Regions from separate parts of the Streptomyces sp. NPDC048484 genome, predicted to be linked through region 4. Evidence: riboswitches for the same ligand, from Rfam matches in the RefSeq annotation. Region 4 holds a riboswitch; each other region holds the start of a gene.
The links. Region 4 has a riboswitch for cobalamin ahead of AB0D14_RS23780 (energy-coupling factor ABC transporter permease). Riboswitches for the same ligand answer to the same signal wherever they lie in the genome.
Positions count from the first base shown of each region.

Region 1: linked by a shared signal. The riboswitch ahead of AB0D14_RS32325 (cobalamin biosynthesis protein) and the one ahead of AB0D14_RS23780 (energy-coupling factor ABC transporter permease) in region 4 are both predicted to bind cobalamin.
Region 2: linked by a shared signal. The riboswitch ahead of metE (5-methyltetrahydropteroyltriglutamate--homocysteine S-methyltransferase) and the one ahead of AB0D14_RS23780 (energy-coupling factor ABC transporter permease) in region 4 are both predicted to bind cobalamin.
Region 3: linked by a shared signal. The riboswitch ahead of AB0D14_RS03755 (ABC transporter substrate-binding protein) and the one ahead of AB0D14_RS23780 (energy-coupling factor ABC transporter permease) in region 4 are both predicted to bind cobalamin.

Region 1 covers NZ_JBEZJY010000038.1:60,288-64,719, reverse strand. Annotated here, with positions in the region: gene AB0D14_RS32330 (cobyric acid synthase) at 1-255, opposite strand, end outside; gene AB0D14_RS32325 (cobalamin biosynthesis protein) at 252-1,208, opposite strand; cobalamin riboswitch at 1,345-1,478, opposite strand; gene AB0D14_RS32320 (hypothetical protein) at 1,790-2,011, opposite strand; gene AB0D14_RS32315 (inorganic phosphate transporter) at 2,024-3,259, opposite strand; gene AB0D14_RS32310 (class II aldolase/adducin family protein) at 3,504-4,229, shown strand; gene AB0D14_RS32305 (alpha/beta fold hydrolase) at 4,325-4,432, shown strand, end outside.
Region 2 covers NZ_JBEZJY010000022.1:30,874-35,305, forward strand. Annotated here, with positions in the region: gene metE (5-methyltetrahydropteroyltriglutamate--homocysteine S-methyltransferase) at 1-1,660, opposite strand, end outside; cobalamin riboswitch at 1,845-1,997, opposite strand; gene AB0D14_RS22620 (ATP-binding protein) at 2,409-3,608, shown strand; gene AB0D14_RS22625 (roadblock/LC7 domain-containing protein) at 3,605-4,009, shown strand; gene AB0D14_RS22630 (DUF742 domain-containing protein) at 4,002-4,385, shown strand; gene AB0D14_RS22635 (ATP/GTP-binding protein) at 4,360-4,432, shown strand, end outside.
Region 3 covers NZ_JBEZJY010000003.1:96,497-100,928, reverse strand. Annotated here, with positions in the region: gene AB0D14_RS03765 (ABC transporter ATP-binding protein) at 1-117, opposite strand, end outside; gene AB0D14_RS03760 (iron chelate uptake ABC transporter family permease subunit) at 114-1,091, opposite strand; gene AB0D14_RS03755 (ABC transporter substrate-binding protein) at 1,127-2,161, opposite strand; cobalamin riboswitch at 2,229-2,416, opposite strand; gene AB0D14_RS03750 (CoA-binding protein) at 2,547-2,954, shown strand; gene AB0D14_RS03745 (MerR family transcriptional regulator) at 3,063-3,974, opposite strand; gene AB0D14_RS03740 (MHYT domain-containing protein) at 4,170-4,432, opposite strand, start outside.
Region 4 covers NZ_JBEZJY010000023.1:112,104-116,535, forward strand. Annotated here, with positions in the region: gene AB0D14_RS23765 (ATP-binding cassette domain-containing protein) at 1-124, opposite strand, end outside; gene cbiQ (cobalt ECF transporter T component CbiQ) at 121-870, opposite strand; gene AB0D14_RS23775 (energy-coupling factor ABC transporter substrate-binding protein) at 877-1,266, opposite strand; gene AB0D14_RS23780 (energy-coupling factor ABC transporter permease) at 1,263-1,976, opposite strand; cobalamin riboswitch at 2,006-2,188, opposite strand; gene AB0D14_RS23785 (tetratricopeptide repeat protein) at 2,283-3,023, opposite strand; gene AB0D14_RS23790 (cellulase family glycosylhydrolase) at 3,396-4,432, shown strand, end outside.

The sequences.
Region 1 (4,432 bases), on a different contig from region 4:
GGCTGCCTGCGCCTGCATGGCCTGCGCGCGCCCGATCTCGGCGCCCTCCCGCGTCACGAACGAGTTCAGCGACATGTTCTGCGCCTTGAACGGCGCGACCTTGACGCCGCGGCGCGCCAGCCACCGGCAGATCCCGGCGGTCACCACGCTCTTGCCCGCGTCGGAGGTGGTACCGGCGACGAGCAGTCCGCCACCGAGCCCCCCGCCCGGGCCCGTGCCCTGTCCTCCGCGTCCTCCGCCCAGTCTCCCGCTCATGACGTACGCCCTTTCCTGGTGAGCGATGTGACGAGCAGCCGCCCGGCGACACCGGCGCCCAGCGCGAGCAGGCTCACGCGGCCGGAGAGCCGGACGGACCGTTCGATGTCCCCGACCCGCACGGCCCGCCCCGGACCGTTGAGGACCGGCCGGTGCTCGACCCGTCCCGCGTACGAGAGCGTGCCGCCGAGCCGCACACCGAGCGCCCCCGCGAACGAGGCCTCGACGGGTCCGGCGTTGGGGCTCGGATGCTTGGCGGCGTCCGTACGCCAGGCGCGGACCGCTCCCCGTGGATCACCGCCGGCGACGGCCGCGAGGGCTGCCGTCAGCCTGGCCCCGGGCCATCCCGCGAGGTCGTCGAGCCGCGCCGAGGCCCAGCCGTACCGCCGGTGGCGGGCCGACCTGTGTCCGACCATGGCGTCCAGCGTGTTGACGGCCCGGAACCCCACCAGACCGGGTACGCCCGCGACCGCGCCCCACACCAGGGCGCCCACCACGGCGTCGGAGGTGTTCTCGGCGACCGACTCGACGACGGCCCGGGCGATCCCGTCGGCGTCCAGTGCCTGCGGGTCCCGCCCGCACAGATGCGGCAGCCGCTCGCGGGCCGCCTCGATGTCCCCGGCGGCCAGTGCCCCGCCGACGGCCCGGGCCTCCCGCCCGAGGGAGGTCCCCCCGACGACGGCCCACGTGGCGGCGGCGGTCAGTGCGACGGACGCGGCACGAGAGGTGCGGACGCAGCGGTCGGCGGCCAGGCCGAGGGCGACGGCGCCGCCCGCGCACACGGCGGTGTGCAGCGCGCCCCATCCCCGGTGGTCCCGCCACAGGACCCGCTCCACGGCTCCGGCGGCACGGCCGAACGCGGCGACCGGATGCCCCCGGCGGGGATCGCCGAGCAGCAGGTCACCGAGGAGGCCGGCGGCGGCGCCGTACGCGAAGTCGCGATCGGCACGCACCGGTTCAGCCCGCCGCTACGTAGGGCGTGACCCTCGTAACCCTCTTGACTCTCGTAACCCTCGTGCTGGGCACACTGGTCCACAACAGGCGGCCGCGCATGGCGATTTGTCCTCACTCAGGGTGTCCACGCCCTGGTTCGACGAGACCGACGACGAGAGTTCCTGGCTCCCGGGGGATGGATTCCCCGGTAACAGTGGCGGGACCGCGCCGGATTCGCACCGGCTTCCTCTTCTGCCGTCGTACATGGCCCCGGCAGTCCACCACGGCCCGAGAACACCAGTCAACTTGCTGTTGACCTGCGAAGGGAGAGTGTGCTGAGGCCCACATCCACCAGCAGGCTCTCTTTGCGGGCTGGTTGTCGCCCGCGTGGATTCCCCCGCCGGAGAGGGACTCTGGACGACAGGCTTGCGATCACCGTGTGTGACGTGCGGTACGAAGAGGAGGAATTGCGCCTGCCGGACTCGTTCGACGTCCCGTCGGGCGCGGACATGCGTCCGCCCTGCCGGGACCGCGGGTGAGGCGGCCCCGACAGGGCGGACGGTGATGCTCGGGTGTACGGCCGGCTCGACGGCCGTACCGGTCAGGCGACGATCAGATAGATCCCGTACGCCACGGCCGCCGCGCAGGCCGCGAAGCAGGCGTAGGCGCCGGTGACCGCGAGGGTCGCCGAGTCGCCCTGGGAGGCGGCCGACTCGCGCTTGGAGAGGCCGACGATGCCGAGGGTGAAGAGGCCCACGAGGGCGACGGTGGCGATGAGGCTGACTCCGAACACGGAGCCGAGGGCTGCCCAGTCGATCTTCATGAGGTTGGTTCCTTACACCGTGGCCGGACGGGCGGGCTCGGCGTCCGGGCCCGGGATGGTGGTCTTCAGTTCGTCGATCGTGGTGACCGTGCCCGTGCCCGTGGGAGGCGGGGTGACCGCGGCGATCGCGGTGGTCACGACGCCGGCGGGCTCGTCGTTGACGTTGTCGACGGTGACGGGCTGGCGGCGGGACAGGGTCCAGATGACCCCGGAGCCCGCGATCAGCAGCGCGCCGGTGAGGACGATGCCCCAGGTGCCCTGCTTGGTGAGGAACTCGGCGCCCGCGCCGACCAGGCCGGCGGCCGGGAGGGTGAGGCCCCAGGCGATGAACATGCGGGTCGCGGTCGACCAGCGGACGACACCACCCTTGCGGCCCAGGCCCGAGCCCATCACGGCGCCGGAGCAGGACTGGGTGGTGGAGAGGGAGAAGCCGAGGTGCGAGGAGGCCAGGATGACGGTCGCGGCACTGGTCTGGGCGGCGAAGCCCTGCGGCGGCGCGAGATCGGTGAGGCCCTTGCCCATGGTGCGGATGATGCGCCAGCCGCCCAGGTAGGTGCCGAGCGCGATGGCGATTCCGGCCGAGACGATGACCCACAGGGGAGGATTCGACCCGGGCGAGAGCACACCGCCGGTGACCAGGGCGAGGGTGATGATGCCCATGGTCTTCTGCGCGTCGTTCGTGCCGTGGGCCAGTGAGACCAGCCCCGCGGAGGTGATCTGACCGGCGCGGTAGCCCTTGGAAGTCGCCTTCTCGCCGGCCCGGTTGCTGATCCTGTACGTCAGCCGGGTGGCGAGCATCGCGGCGAGTCCGGCCACCAGGGGCGCGGCGACCGCGGGGATCAGGACCTTGGTGATCACGGTCGCCCCGTTCACCGACGACCAGCCCGCCGACATCACCGCGGCGCCGATCAGGCCGCCGAAGAGGGCGTGGGACGAGCTGGAGGGCAGACCCAGGAGCCAGGTCAGGAGATTCCACAGAATGGCGCCGACGAGCGCCGCGAAGATCACCTCGGTGCGGAGGCCCTCTTCGTTGACGATGCCGCCGGAGATGGTCTTGGCGACCTCCACGGAGAGGAACGCACCGACGAGGTTCAGCACGGCGGACATGGCCACCGCCGTCTTGGGCTTCAGAGCGCCGGTCGAGATGGTCGTCGCCATCGCGTTGGCAGTGTCGTGGAAACCGTTCGTGAAATCGAACACGAGAGCGGTAACGATCACGATTCCGAGGAGGAGCGTGATGTGTTCCATTTACCCAGGCTTCTGTTGGACGACAGTGGCACGGCGAACGTAAGCAACCTGGATGAACGGAAGATGAACTGGGCCGGGCGGTGGAGTGACTCCATAGGGGTGCTGCCACTCCGCTTGTGTCGAAGTGGCGGTGAGGGCCCTCGAACAGAGGCGGAACGGAAGGATCCGCTACCCCTGGAGCAATTCCGCCCTGCAGTGCCTTCGCCCGAACGGAGCGGTTGCGGCCGACTGGCAGGATCGCCGCATGGCTGAGCAGCGGCGGGACACGGGAGACGGACGGGGCGCGGGAGACGGACGGGACGCGGGGGAGACGGGCGCGCCCCGGGCGGGGGAGGCGCTGGAGCGGGCGTGGGACGACCTCGTGGCGACAGCCCGCCGGACGGTGACCGACGGTCTGGTCGTCGGCACGTCGGGCAACGTGTCCGTGCGCGTGGGCGACATCGTCCTGGTCACGCCGACCGGGGTCCCGTACGACCGGTTGACGCCCGAGGATCTCTGCGGGGTCTCCCTCGACGGCCGGCGCGTGCTCGGTTCACTCGTTCCGACGAGCGAACTGCCCATGCATCTCGCCGTCTACCGCTCCACGGGCGCGCGCGCCGTCGTCCACACCCACGCCGTGCACGCCACGGCCGTCTCGACGCTCGTCACCGAGCTGCCCCTCGTCCACTACATGACGGCCGCTCTCGGCGGGCCCGTCCGCGTCGCCCCCTACGCCACCTATGGCACGGAGAAGTTGGCCGAGAACATGCTCCGGGCCCTGCGTGACCGCACCGCCTGCCTCCTCCAGAACCACGGCACCCTCACCCACGGCGCCACCCTCGCCCTGGCCTACGACCGAACGGCCCAGCTCGAATGGATGTGCCGCGTGTGGCTCACCGCGTCGTCCGTCCCGGGCCGCACGCCCACCCTCCTTACCGGGGACCAGGTGGCGGAGGCGGGGCAGCGGCTGAAGGGCTACGGCCAGCCGTAGCACCCGGTCCCCGGCCGGGGGAATTCTGAGTGGGGTGGCGCACCCCTGCCGCCCTTCCACTGGCCGACGGCGGGCTCCGTCAGGAGACTGGACCCGTGCGCACCGTGAAGCCGACGACCGCAGCCCTCACCACCGCCCTCACCGTGGCCGTAGCCGGCGCGGCCGGCATCGCAGCCGGCCGCTTCGCCGGCGACGCCGCCCTG
Region 2 (4,432 bases), on a different contig from region 4:
ACGTCGTCCAGCGCACCGTCATGGGCTCAGGGCGGGAGATGTCGCCGGCCAGGATCGGCGGGCGGACGTAGCGGGTGCCGTAGGACTGGACCCAGCCGTGCTGGGTGGCGAGGTAACCGGTGAGCTGCTCGGCGAAGTACTGGACCATGTCGTTGCGTTCGGGCTCGCCGTGCACGAGCACGTCGAGGCCGGTCTTCTCCTGGAAGGAGATCACCTCGCCGATCTCGGCCCTGATGCGCTCCTCGTACCCGGCACGGTCGATCCGCCCCGCGCGCAGGTCGGCCCGTGCGGTGCGCAGTTCCGTGGTCTGGGGGAAGGAGCCGATGGTGGTGGTCGGCAGCAGCGGCAGCCCGAGATGGGCGCGCTGCGCGGTGGCGCGTTCCGGGTACGGCAGGGAGCGGCGGACGTCGGCGTCTGTGACGGCGGCGGCGCGGGCTCGTACGGCGGGATCGCGGGTGATCGCCGAGTCGGCGCGGGAGGCCAGGTCGGCCCGGTTGGCGGCGAGTTCGGCTGCGATCGTGTCGGTGCCGCACGCGAGTCCCCTGGCGAGGGTGACGATCTCGGCGGTCTTCTGGCGGGCGAAGGCGAGCCAACGCAGGATCTGCGGCGCGGTGTCGCGCTCGGCGGTGGCGTCGAGAGGGACGTGGAGGAGGGAGCAGGAGGCGGCCACGTCGACCCGGTCGGCCAGCCCGAGCAGGGTGCCGAGGGTGGTGAGGGACCTCTCCAGGTCGTTGACCCAGATGTTGCGGCCGTTGACGACGCCGGCGATCAGGCGTTTGCCGGGCAGGCCGCCCACGGCGGCGAGCGCGTCCAGGTTGGCGGCCGCCGTCTCGGTGAAGTCCAGGGCGAGACCCTCGACCGGGGCCTTGGCCAGCACCGGCAGGGCGGCACCGAGCCGGCCGAAGTAGGAGGCGACCAGGAGCTTCGGGCGGTCGGCCGGGGCGCCGAGGTCGCGGTAGGCGCGGGTCGCGGCGTTCAGCTCGGCGGGTGTGCGGTCCTGCACCAGAGCCGGTTCGTCGAGCTGCACCCACTCGGCGCCTGCGGCGCGCAGATCGGCGAGGATCTCGGCGTACACGGGCAGCAGCCGGTCGAGGAGGGTGAGCGGGTCGAAGTCGGCGGCAACACCCGGCGCCGGCTTGGAGAGCAGCAGATAGGTGACGGGTCCGACGAGGACGGGGCGGGAGTTGAGGCCGAGGGTGATGGCTTCGCGGAGCTCGGCGACCTGCTTGGCGGAGTCCGCCGCGAAGACGGTGTCCGGGCCCAACTCGGGTACCAGGTAGTGGTAGTTGGTGTCGAACCACTTGGTCATTTCCAGCGGCGCCACGTCCTGGGTGCCGCGTGCCATGGCGAAGTAGCCGTCCAGTGCGTCGGCCTCGACGGCGGCGCGGTGGCGTTCGGGGATCGCACCGACCATGACGCTGGCGTCGAGGACATGGTCGTAGTAGGAGAAGTCACCGGTGGGGACCTCGTGGACGCCGGCCGCGGCCAGCTGCTGCCAGTTCGCCCGGCGCAGTTCGGCGGCGGTGGTCCGGAGGGCGTCGGCGCCGACGCGGCCCTTCCAGTAGCCCTCGATCGCCTTCTTCAGTTCCCGGTTCGGGCCTTGGCGGGGGTAGCCGTACACGGTGGCCCGTGCTGCCGCGGCTGCGGACTTCGCTGTCACGGAAATCTCCTTCGCGAGATATCTCCCTGGGATCCCGGGACGGGACGCGAGCGCGAAGGGGTGACGAACCGGCCGGAAACCAAACCGCCTGGCACAGCACGGTCGTCCGCCCGATCTGTACGTCGACCCGCCCACGAGGTCACCGGGATGTCCGCGCACGAGGGGTCGCACGCGGGCAGCGGGCAGGTCTTCGGACTTGCGAGCACGTCCTCCCTACGGAGGACACCTACTGGCCGTCGCTTCCCAGACCCTGTTCGTCGGGTCCAGTGCGTGTGACGGCGGTCGTTCCCGCTCACCGCTGCGGGGCAGTCCCGGATTCCCACCGGGTTCCCTCTTACGACGCGTCCCGCCTGGCGGACGGGGGCGAACCAGCTGCGTCGGCCAGCCTAGGGGGCGGAACCCCTCCGGGGGAAACCCTGCTCGTATGGCGGATGGTGCGGGTCGGGGGAGCAGGGGTGGGGGCAGCGGTCCAGCGGCATCGGAGCGAGGTGATGCGGGCCTCCACGGGGGTATCACACTACCTCCACCGGAACTCACGTCTGTTGGGTGCCAACAGTGCGCGCACAAGCCAGACTTGACGGGGTGTCATGGTCTGCCGGTGATACGATTTCGGGCACATGCCAAGTGGGTTTTCTCCTCGATGATGCCTGCAGCCAAGGGTCCTCCGGGTGGTGATTGCTGCCCGCAGCCGAGGGCGCGCATGGATAGATCCCGGGGGCTGAACTCCAGTCGCTCTAAAGAGAGTCACATGACGAATTTTTGGCAGGATCCGACAGTCTGGGCGCTCGCTGCCGGCGTCCCTGTCGCGACCACGGTCGTCGTTCAGCGAAGGACGATCAGAGCGTTACGCCGTCAGAAACAGAGCCTCGAAGGTTCTATGGGCGAGCAGCGGGGCCGCAACGCTAACCTTGAATCCAGCCTCGAGGGCCTGCGGCGTGGCTACGACGACGTGGTCCGGCAGGCCAAGGAAGAGGCTGAGACCGCCACCAATACCGTACTGAAGTCCGCAATGCAGACGCTCCAGGGCCTCGCGGCGGAGCAGCAGCGGGTCATCTCCGAGCTGCAGAAAAAGCACGGCGATTCGGCCATCCTGCAGGATCTGCTGGACGTCGACCACATGAACGCCCAGTTCAACAGGCGCGCACAGTCCATTGCCGTACTGTGCGGAGGATGGCTTGGCAGGCAGCGGGAGGCGGCATCCGTCTATGACGTGATCCGCGGAGCCATGAGCCGGATCCGGCACTACCAACGCGTCGACGTCCTCTCGCAGGTGGACTCCGCAGTGACCAGTCGCACAGTCGAGCCGATCGCCCTGGCGGTGGCTGAACTGCTCGACAACGCCACCAAATACTCAGCACCCACATCCATGGTCGAGATCAACGTGCGGAGCGTGCCCGCGGGCGTCTGCATTGTGATCGATGACGCAGGTGTCGGGATGAGTGAGGAAGAGAAGACGAACGCCTCGGTCCTCTTGTCCGGTGAGTCCGCGGTGAGCGTCTCCGAGCTCGGCAACCCTCCCAAGTTCGGCTTCGCGGTCATCGGTGCGCTGTGTTCTCGCTTCGGATTCACGGTCGCGATCGACGGCACATCCCCCTACGGGGGCGTCCGGGCAGTGGTGATGATGCCGAAGGATCTACTGACCACCACGCCCGAGCCGAAGAAGCCGAGTGCAGCGCTGACGACCGATCCTGGCCCGAGAAACGGCGGTTCGGTCCCTGCGGAGACAGGCGACGGTCTGCCCAGGCGAAGGAACAAGCGCGCTATGGCACTCGTGACCGGTGATAGGCCCACCTCAACTCCACGGCCTGCCCGGTCGGCCGAGGACAGAGTGGCGGCGATGGGGGCCTTCCAGCATGGCACCCTCGCCGGCCGGAGTCCGGTGGTGTCGGCCGCCGGACTCGACGAGCCCAGTCCCGCCGATGCACACAAAGGAACTGATGCCCCGTGAGTGACGACCTGTCCTGGATGCTCCAGGATGCGCTGGAAATTCCTGGCGCCCTGCACGCAGTCCTGATCTCCGCCGATGGGCTCCAGATGTCCCGCACGGCGGATCTCGGTCGGGATGATGCTGACAAGGTCGCCGCTGCCGTGAGTGGGCTGCAGTCCCTCAGTCGGTCCGTCGGGTTCTTCTGCCGTGACTCCAGTGTGAACTGGCGTCAGACTCTCATCGAGTTCGATGGCGGCTGGGTTTTCCTGAACGCAGCGGGTGGGGGTTCCTATCTTGCCGTGGCAGCGTCCGTCAACGTCGACATGGGCGACATCACCTATCGGATGCAGCAGCTCGTCAGCCGACTGGGCAAGGCAATGTCGACCGGCCGCCGCGAAGACACGGTCGCTGCTCATGACTGACAGCAGCCGTTCTGAGCCCGAACCCGAAGCCGGAGAGTTAGTCCGGCCCTACGTCATCACCCGCGGCCGCACCCTGCCCACCGAGAACGAGTTCTCGCTCATCACCCTCATCACCACGGCCACCGACCAGCGACAGCGTCCCCAACGGCTCTCCCCTGAGGAGCAGCAGGTCCTGGAGATGTGCTCAAGCGGCTACCTCTCGGTTGCTGAGATCGCCGCGCACTCCCAGCACCCTCTCGGTGTCGTCAAAGTTCTGCTCAGTTCCCTCGCCGAGGGGGGCTACCTGATCACCCGTGCGCCAGTGCCCTCGGCTTCGCTCGCCGACAGAAATCTTCTTCAGGAGGTGCTCGATGGTCTCAGGACCCTCTCTGGCTGAGGACGCATACGTGCGCAGCGGTTCGGAGCAGACCGCGGTCAAGGTCC
Region 3 (4,432 bases), on a different contig from region 4:
CGCGTTCTCGGCGGCCTCAGCACCCTCGTCTCCCCCGGCACCCGGGGCGTCCCCCGACGTCACCGCACCCCCGGCACCCCCGGCACTCGTGGGACTCGTGGTGCTTTCGGTCGTCATGGCGTCCTCCGTGTCCGGTACAGCACCAGCACGAACACCGGTACGCCGATGAGTGAGGTGACCACGCCGACGGGCACCTCCTGGGGATCGAGGACGGTACGGGCCAGGGTGTCGACCCACACCAGGAACACCGCCCCGGCGAGGGCGGCGACCGGCAGCAGCCGGGCGTGGCCGGAGCCCACCAGCGCCCGGGCGGCGTGCGGCAGGACGAGGCCGACGAAGCCGATGGCGCCCGCCGAGCTGACGAGCGCGGCCGTCAGGAGGGCCGTCGCGCACAGCAGCACCAGACGTGTACGCGCCACGGACACCCCGAGGTTCGCGGCGGCGTCCTGGCCGAAGGCGAACGCGTCGAGCGTGCGCGCGTACGCCAGGCAGACCGCCAGCGTGACCGCCAGCACCGCGAGGCAGACCCAGACGTCGGTCCAGCCGACCCCGCCCAGCGAGCCGAGCAGCCAGAACAGGACTCCACGGGTGGTCTCGGCGTCGGCGGCGGTCATCACCACGAAGGAGGTGAGCGCGGAGAAGAGCTGCATCGCGGCGACACCGCTCAGCACCACCCGGTCCGTCGTCCCGCCGAGGGTGTGACTGAGCAGCAGAACGAGCCCGAACGAGAGAAGCGCACCGAGGAACGCGCCGGCGGAGACCGACACCAGTCCTCCGCCGGCCCCGAGGACGACCACGACGACCGCGCCGGTCGAGGCGCCCGAGGACACCCCGAGGACGAACGGGTCGGCGAGCGGGTTGCGCAGCAGGGACTGCATCACCGCGCCGCACACGGCGAGTCCGGCCCCGCAGACGGCGGCCAGGAGGGTGCGCGGCAGTCGCAGCTGCCAGACGATCCCGTCCCGGATGGGGCTCAGCTCCGTACTCCCCCAGCCGAGATGGGACGCGACCACGGCCCACACGTCACCGACGCGGATGTCCGCGGGGCCGATGGTGATCGCGAAGGCGACGGATGCCACGAGCAGGGCCATTCCGGCCGCGTAGAGCAGCCCCACGCGCGGGCGTGTCACCCCGTGAGCCCGAACTCCCGCAGGGCGGCAGCGACTTGCTCGACACCCTCGACGGTACGGATGGTCGGGTTCAGGGCCTGCCCGCTGAGCAGGACGTACCGCTTCTTCTTGACGGCGGTCATGTTCTTGGTGACCGGGTCGGTCTCCAGGAACTCGATCTTCCTCTTCGCGGACTCGGCGGTCTGCGACTTGCGGGTCAGATCGCCGATGACGAGGACGTCGGGGTCGCGGTCGGCCACCGTCTCCCAGTTGATCTGGGGCCATTCCTCGTGGGTGTCGTCGAAGACGTTCTTCGCGTCGAACGCCCGGGTGATCATGCCGGGGGATCCACAGCAGCCCGCCATGTAGGGCGATTCCGAGTTGGCGAACCAGTACAGGAGGGAGACGTCCGAGGCGTCGATGCCCGACGTGGCCTTCTTCACGCGCTGCCGCAGCTCGGCGACCAGCTTGTCGCCCCGCTCCTCCACGCCGAACACCTCGGCCAGATCACGTATCTCGCGGTAGACGGCGTCGAAGCCGAGCGGCTTGCTCCGGGCGCCGTCGCCGTCGCCGGTGTTGTCCTTGCCCGCGCAGTCGGAGGGCGAGACGTAAGCGGGCACGCCGAGCTTCTCGAACTGCTCCCGGGTGGCGACGCCTCCCTTGCCGAGTGTGGACTCGAACGAGGCGGCGACGAAGTCGGGGTCGGCGTCCAGGACCCGTTCGAAGGAGGGGGTGTTGTCGGCGATCCGCTTCACCCTCGCGTTGGCCTTCTCCAGGCCCTTCATCACCGGGTCGGTCCAGGTGGCGGTGCCGGCCATGCGGTCGGCGAGGCCCAGCGAGAGCATGATCTCGGCGGTGCCCTGGTTGAGGGAGACCGCCCGTCGGGGCGGGGACTCCACCCGTACGGTGTGACCGCAGTTGTCCAGAGTGACGGCGGCCTCGGAGTCCACGTCGGGCGGGTCGGTCGCACCGCAGCCGGTCAGCAGCATGACTGCGCACATGACTCCGCAAAGGAGCAGGACGGCCGGGCGGGCGGGGCGTGCGATGGGCACGGAAGTTCCTCAGACGTCGAGGGCTCGAACGCGGAGCCCGGTCGTACGGGTGCTCCCCCGCCGTCTCGGGACCACGGAGGCCGCCAGCAGGTCTTCGGACTCGGGTTCACCCGGACGAGGCGCCTTCCCGGACCGTCGTGTCGATCCAGTGGCCGATGCCCCGCCCGTCACCCTCACCGCTGCGCGTCAGCTCCGGATTTCCACCGGATTCCCTGACCCACGTACATGGGTTCGACTGGCTTCGGCAAGCTATCACGGCGACTTTCGCCACACCGACCCCGGCTTCGCGGACCTGTCGGCGGCGGGCCGCGGCGCCGGGAATCACCGCGCGGTGTGCGCTGTTGTCCGGCGCAGCAGCCCTTACCGCATTTCCTGGAGGCTCACCGTGTACGGCGATCCGGCAACGATCCGCAAGATCCTCACCGAACTCGGCGACACCTGGGCCGTCGTCGGCCTCTCGTCGAACGAACGGCGGGCCGCGTACGGCGTCGCGCAGGTGCTCCAGCGCTACGGCAAGCGCGTGATCCCGGTCCATCCGAAGGCCGAGACCGTCCACGGGGAGAAGGGATACGCCTCCCTGGCAGAGATCCCCTTCGCAGTCGACGTCGTCGACGTGTTCATCAACAGCGGCCTCGCCGGCTCCGTCGCCGACGAGGCCGTCGCCATCGGCGCCAAGGCGGTCTGGTTCCAGCTCGGCGTGATCGACGAGGCCGGCTACGAGCGCACCCGCGCGGCCGGCCTCGACATGGTCATGGACCGCTGCCCGGCGATCGAACTCAATTCCCTGCGTTAGGGCCTGCCTGGGGACGAGCAGTGCGGACGGTCATCGACACGTCGACACGTCGACCTCTGCCAGCCCGAGGGGCTCGAAACCGAAGGCCAAGCAGATCGGCACGGCCGGTCAGGCTTGGTCCGCGGCATGCAGGGCTCGCGTCAGCCACTCCAGCTCCTCGGTCGCGTCGGGAAACGCATACTGTCCGCGCACGCGGGCGACGAGCCTGCGGTAGCGTTCCGCCCCCGCCTCGATCCCGGCCTCCAGGCACAACAGCACGGCGGCCCGATCGGCGTCGCCGAACAGCTTGGACAGCACTTCGGCCGCTGCCGGTCCTTCAGGGCCGATCCCGCGTTCTCTGGCCTCCGCGACGGTCTGCACGACCTGCTTGCCCCACCAGATGGACGCCCCGGGGGGACGGCTCTGCCCGGGGACCGGGGTACTCAGCTCCAGCATGGTGCGCATCCGGGCCCGGAAACCGGGGTCCCGCACCAGCTCGGCCAGTTCGATCCAGGCGTCGACCTGATCGGGTGTGGGGTCGTCGGGCAGTTCGATGCTGAAGGTGCGCAGGCGGTCACGCAGGTGCGGGCCGACGTCGAGACTGCCGAACACCTCCTCCTTGAACTCGTCGATGATCTGCTTGCGTTCGGCGGCGGAAAGCCGTGCCAACCGGTTCATCAGTGCTGTCTCCTCAGCGGTCGAACCACGTTTCGATACGGTCGACAGGACGGCCCGGCTCACCTTGAGGGAGCGGATCTGCGCGTCGAGCGCGGCCACGTGCGCGTCGGCGACCTCGGCGACCGTGGTGCGGCCGCTCAGGACACGGCACACGTCGTCGAGCCCGAGGCCCAGCTCTCGCAGGGTGCGGACCAGCTCGACGCGGGCCACGGACTCGGCGCCGTACAGCCGGTAGCCGCCTGCGGAGCGGGCCACGGGCGGCACCGCTCCCTCGTCCGACCAGAAGCGCAGGGTGCGCACCGGAAGTCCGGTGCGCTGCGCGAGCCGGCCGATGGTGAGCACGTCAGGGCGTTCGTCTTCCATGGGCCAGATCTTGGACCCTCCAGGCGCTGGAGACTCAAGCGCCCGGGTGCGCGAGCCGGTGGATCTTGACGTCGAGGAGCGTTCCGCCGCTTGCCGTGACGGTCACGCAGATCCACCGGAGCTCGTACGGATGGTGAAGCCCCCTCGGGGATCCCCCGCCTCAGAGCCCGTCCTGGGACGGCGGCCGGGCTCCGTTCACCTGTTGCGTCGAGCGGGCGGCCCGGGGTCGTACGCGCTCCGGTCCGTCCTCGGCGGCGCCTCGAACGCCGAGCCGGACCAGGCGGGCGGGTCCGTGTGCTGCGCGGGCGCCCGGCGACGGCCCACGGTCCCCTTCCCGTCGGCGTCCCCGAGGACGAGCATCGGGTCGAACATCACGACCACTCCCGCGATCAGCAGGAAGAGGACCGGGCCGATGAGCATCGGCAGCAGGAGCGCGTGGGCGGACCCGCCCGTCTCCG
Region 4 (4,432 bases):
TGCGGCCGAGCAGAGCGAGGGCGCGACCCGCGCGCACCTCGAAGTCGAGGCCGCTGAGCACGGCCGGGCCGTCCTCGTACGCGTAGGACGCGCCCCGCAGGGCGACCAGCACGGGCTCGCTCATCGCAGCGGCCTTTCCAGTACGAAGGTGAGGGCGGCCAGAGCCGCGAGCAGCGCGACGCTGGCGAGCGTGAAGCGTGCGGAGACCCGGGCCTCCGGTACCAGGACGCGCAGGGTGCCGTCGTAACCGCGCCCGGCGAGCCCCGCCTGGAGCCGGGTCGCCCGGTCGAAGGCCCGGACGAAAGCGGTGGCGCCGAGCCCTGCCAGGGAACGCCAGGCCGCGGCCCGTGTGGTGTGTCCGAGCCGGGCGGCCTGCGCCTCCCTGATACGGCGTACGGAGTCGAGGAGCAGGAAGCTCATCCGGTACGTCACCAGGGCGACGTCGACGACCGGCGCGGGCACCCCGGCGTTCACCAGCCGCGGCAGCAGGTCGGACAGGGGAGTGGTGAACGCGAACAGGAGCACGCCGAGGGAGGCCGCGGAGGTACGCAGCAACAGTTCTCCGGCGCGCGTCGGCCCGCCCTCGGCCAGGGTCACGAATCCGTCGGGACCGCCGACCTGGAGGAGCAGGGGGAGCGCCCCGGTCACGCAGAAACCCAACGGCACCCGGTAGGCGCGCCACAGCCGGCGGCCGGGTACCGCGGCAGGGCCCAGCAGGACGGCGAGGGCCGTCACCAGGACCAGGGCGGCGCCCGGCCAGGGCGGGAGCGAGATCGCCAGTACGGTCAGGCCGAGCCCGAGCACGGCCTTGTCCACGGGATGGCGGTGGCGCCAGCGGCTGCTGTGCGCCGCCGCGTCGATCGGCAGCACGAAGGCTCAGGTCCGTCCGGCCGCGGACGCACCGGTGCCGGCGGTACCGCCGGTTGTGCCGGGCGTGGGGGCCTGGCCGTCCCGCTGTGCCAGGGCACGCTGTTCACCCTGGCGTCGGCCCCGGCGCACGCCGAAGTAGTAGGCGAGAACGCCGGCGCCGAGGGCGGCCTGGAGGGCGAACAGCGCCGACTCGATCTCACCGGACGGCGGCTCGTACAAAGGTGAGAACCACGGCTCGTAGTCGGGCTCGATCTCGGTGATCGCGGTCTCCGCCTCCGCGTCGGCGCCCGTGAACGGCTCCTCCTTGTGGTCGCCCATGCCGAAGGCCAGCGGCAGTACGGCGAGCGCGGCCACGACGAACAGCAGCAGCGCGTTGATCTTCGCGTTACGGCTCATCGGGCCACCGTCTCGGTCGTCTCGGTCGTCCCGGTCCGGGACTGCTTCTTGGTGAGGAACACGCCGAGCCGGGTCAGTTCGCCCTTGCTCGACTGCACCAGCAGCCGCATCACGAGCACGGTCAGGAGCCCCTCGCTCACCGCGAGCGGGATCTGGGTGACGGCGAAGATCGAGCCGAACTTGCCGAGCGCGCCCACGAATCCGCTGCTCGGGTCGGGGAACGCGAGTGCCAGCTGCACGCTGGTGACGCAGTAGGTGGAGAGGTCGGCGACGAACGCGGCGAAGAACACCGCGACCATCAGCGGCACGCCGAACCGCCGGAGCAGCCGGTAGACCCCGTAGCCGGCCCAGGGCCCGACGATCGCCATCGAGAAGACGTTGGCGCCCAGCGTGGTCAGTCCGCCGTGCGCGAGCAGCAGCGCCTGGAAGAGCAGCGTGATGGTGCCAAGGACCGCCATGACCGGTGGCCGGAACAGGATGGCGCCCAGTCCCGTGCCGGTGGGGTGCGAGCAGCTCCCGGTCACCGACGGCAGTTTCAGCGCGGAGAGAACGAACGTGAAAGCTCCGGACGCCCCGATGAGCAGCGTGCTCTCGGGATGCTCTTTGACCTCACGGGTGAGCGACCGGACTCCGTGGACGACGAACGGCGCCGACGCGACGCCCCAGGCGACCGCGTGCGCCGGAGGAAGAAAACCCTCGGCTATGTGCATGGCTCAGCAGACCCTCTCCAGCACCTCGTGGATGGTTGACGCGCCTTGGCCGGTCTCCTGGCTTACGGGTAAGACCACCCGTGCTCCGCCTTCCCGGGTCCGAGGACCCAGTGGCCGCCCCTGAGGGCTGGAGCCGGACTTCCCGATCACAGTGGCGAGGGCCGCACCGGCATCACACCGATTTCCCGAGCACCAAGGCGTCGCGACAGTAGTGCCCGTGCAGGGGTGGTGACAAGCGGCGCCAGGGGGCGTGAGAGCGGTCACGCAGCGCGTGCCGGTTTCCCCCGGCGGGGCCGGAACGGCGGTTCAGCCGCCCTGTACATGGGCCAGCAGTTTTCGGACATGCGGTGTCGCGGGGTGGTCGGGACCGAGGCTCCGTTCGCTGTCGGCAAGGACCTGCGCGAACAAGGCGGCGCTGCGCGCGGCGTTTCCCGTTTCGTGGTGGGCGTGGGCGAGATTGCTGCGGGAGAGCAGGGTGTCGGGGTGGTCGGCGCCCAGGACGCGCTCGCGGTCGGCGAGGGTCCGTTCATGGAGCGGGACGGCGCGGGTGGGGTGGCCCGTCAGTTCGTGGGCGCGCGCCAGATTGTCCCGGCACACCAGGGTGAGCAGTTCGGCGGGCCCCAGGACGCGTTCGCGGCCCGCCAGGGCACGCTCGTAGAGCGGAATGGAGCGGTCCGGGGCGCCGTCCGCCTCGTACGCGCCCGCGAGGTTGTTGCGGCAGGTGAGTGTGTGGGGGTGGTCGGGGCCCAGGAGGCGCTCGCTGTCGGCCAGGTTGCGCTCGGACAACGGCACGGCCCGCTTCAGGTGTCCTGCCTGCAGACAGGCGCCCGCGAGGTTGTTGCGGGAGAGCAGGGTGTCCGGGTGGTCGGGGCCGAGGTCGCGTTCGTGCATGGCCGCCCGCTGTTCGAAGAGGACCACCAGGTCGTCCCCGGCTGCCGGGCCGTCCGAGGGATGCTCACCCTCCACAGGAGGGAACGGGATCCCCTCCAGCCCCTCCAGCGACCGGTCCTCCGCGGCCCGCTGCAGTTCCTCTCGCAGCGCTTTCATCGTCCCGGCGCATTCCGTGCACGACCGTCCCGCCATGTCATCGGCCTCTCGTCCGCAGCCCGTTGTCAGGGTACGCACGGTCTCCGCCACCGGATTCCCCAGAACAGGCCACACTGCTGCCGGGCGCCGCCTTCGGTGGCCGGGGCCCACAAGTGATGGGCACCGGGCGGCTCATGAAGCACAACGGCTCCGGTGCCGCCGTCCGGCCGGATGCCGCGGACTGGAGGAGCCTTTGCGAAGGCCCCTCCAGAACATCCGTCACGAGGCGGGGCATGCGCGATGTCTTGACGTGCCCCTGGCAAGGTGACTCCATGGGAGCGCTCCCACTTCCCCGAAACTCACGTTTCTTGGCGCTCACTCCCTGGAGTCGCAGTGAGAAGAACAAGAAGCACGACACGAAAGAGCCAAGTCGGCGCCCTGCTGGCCGGGCTGGCCGCTTTCCTGGGGCTCGTCGTTCTCGGTGCCCTCGTCCCGACTGCCGCACATGCCCAGTCGCCCGGGGCCTTCGCGACCGGCCTCCATATCGACGAGGGCCGCCTGCTCGAAGGCAACGGCAACGATTTCGTCATGCGCGGCGTCAACCACGCCCACACCTGGTACCCGGGTGAGACGCAGTCGCTGGCCGACATCAAGGCGTTCGGCACCAACACCGTCCGCGTCGTCCTCTCCAACGGCCACCGCTGGACCAAGAACAGCGCCGAGGACGTGACCGGCGTCATCGCCCAGTGCAAGGCCAACCGGCTCATCTGCGTACTGGAGGTACACGACACCACCGGTTACGCCGAGGAGGCCGCCGCGGCCACCCTCGACCAGGCCGCCGACTACTGGATCGGCCTGAAGAGCGTACTCGCCGGCCAAGAGAACTACGTCATCATCAACATCGGCAACGAGCCCTGGGGCAACACCGATCCCGCGGGCTGGACCGCCCCCACGATCGCCGCCGTCAAGAAGTTGCGCACCGCCGGGTTCGAGCACACCATCATGGTGGACGCACCCAACTGGGGCCAGGACTGGCAGGGCGTCATGCACGCCAACGCCCAGTCCGTCTACGATGCCGACACCACCGGCAACCTGATCTTCTCGATCCACATGTACAGCGTCTACGACACCGCGCAGGAGATCACCGACTACCTGAACGCGTTCGTGAGCGCCGAACTGCCCATCCTCATCGGTGAGTTCGGCGGGCCGGCCGACCAGTACGGCGACCCGGACGAGGACACCATGATGGCCGCGGCGCAGCAGCTCCGGCTCGGCTACCTCGCCTGGTCCTGGAGCGGCAACACCGACCCGATCCTCGACCTCGCGATCGGGTTCGACCCCAGCCGGCTCAGCTCCTGGGGCCAGCGCGTCTTCAACGGCGTCAACGGCATCGCCCAGACCTCCCGGGAAGCCACGATCTACGGCGGCGG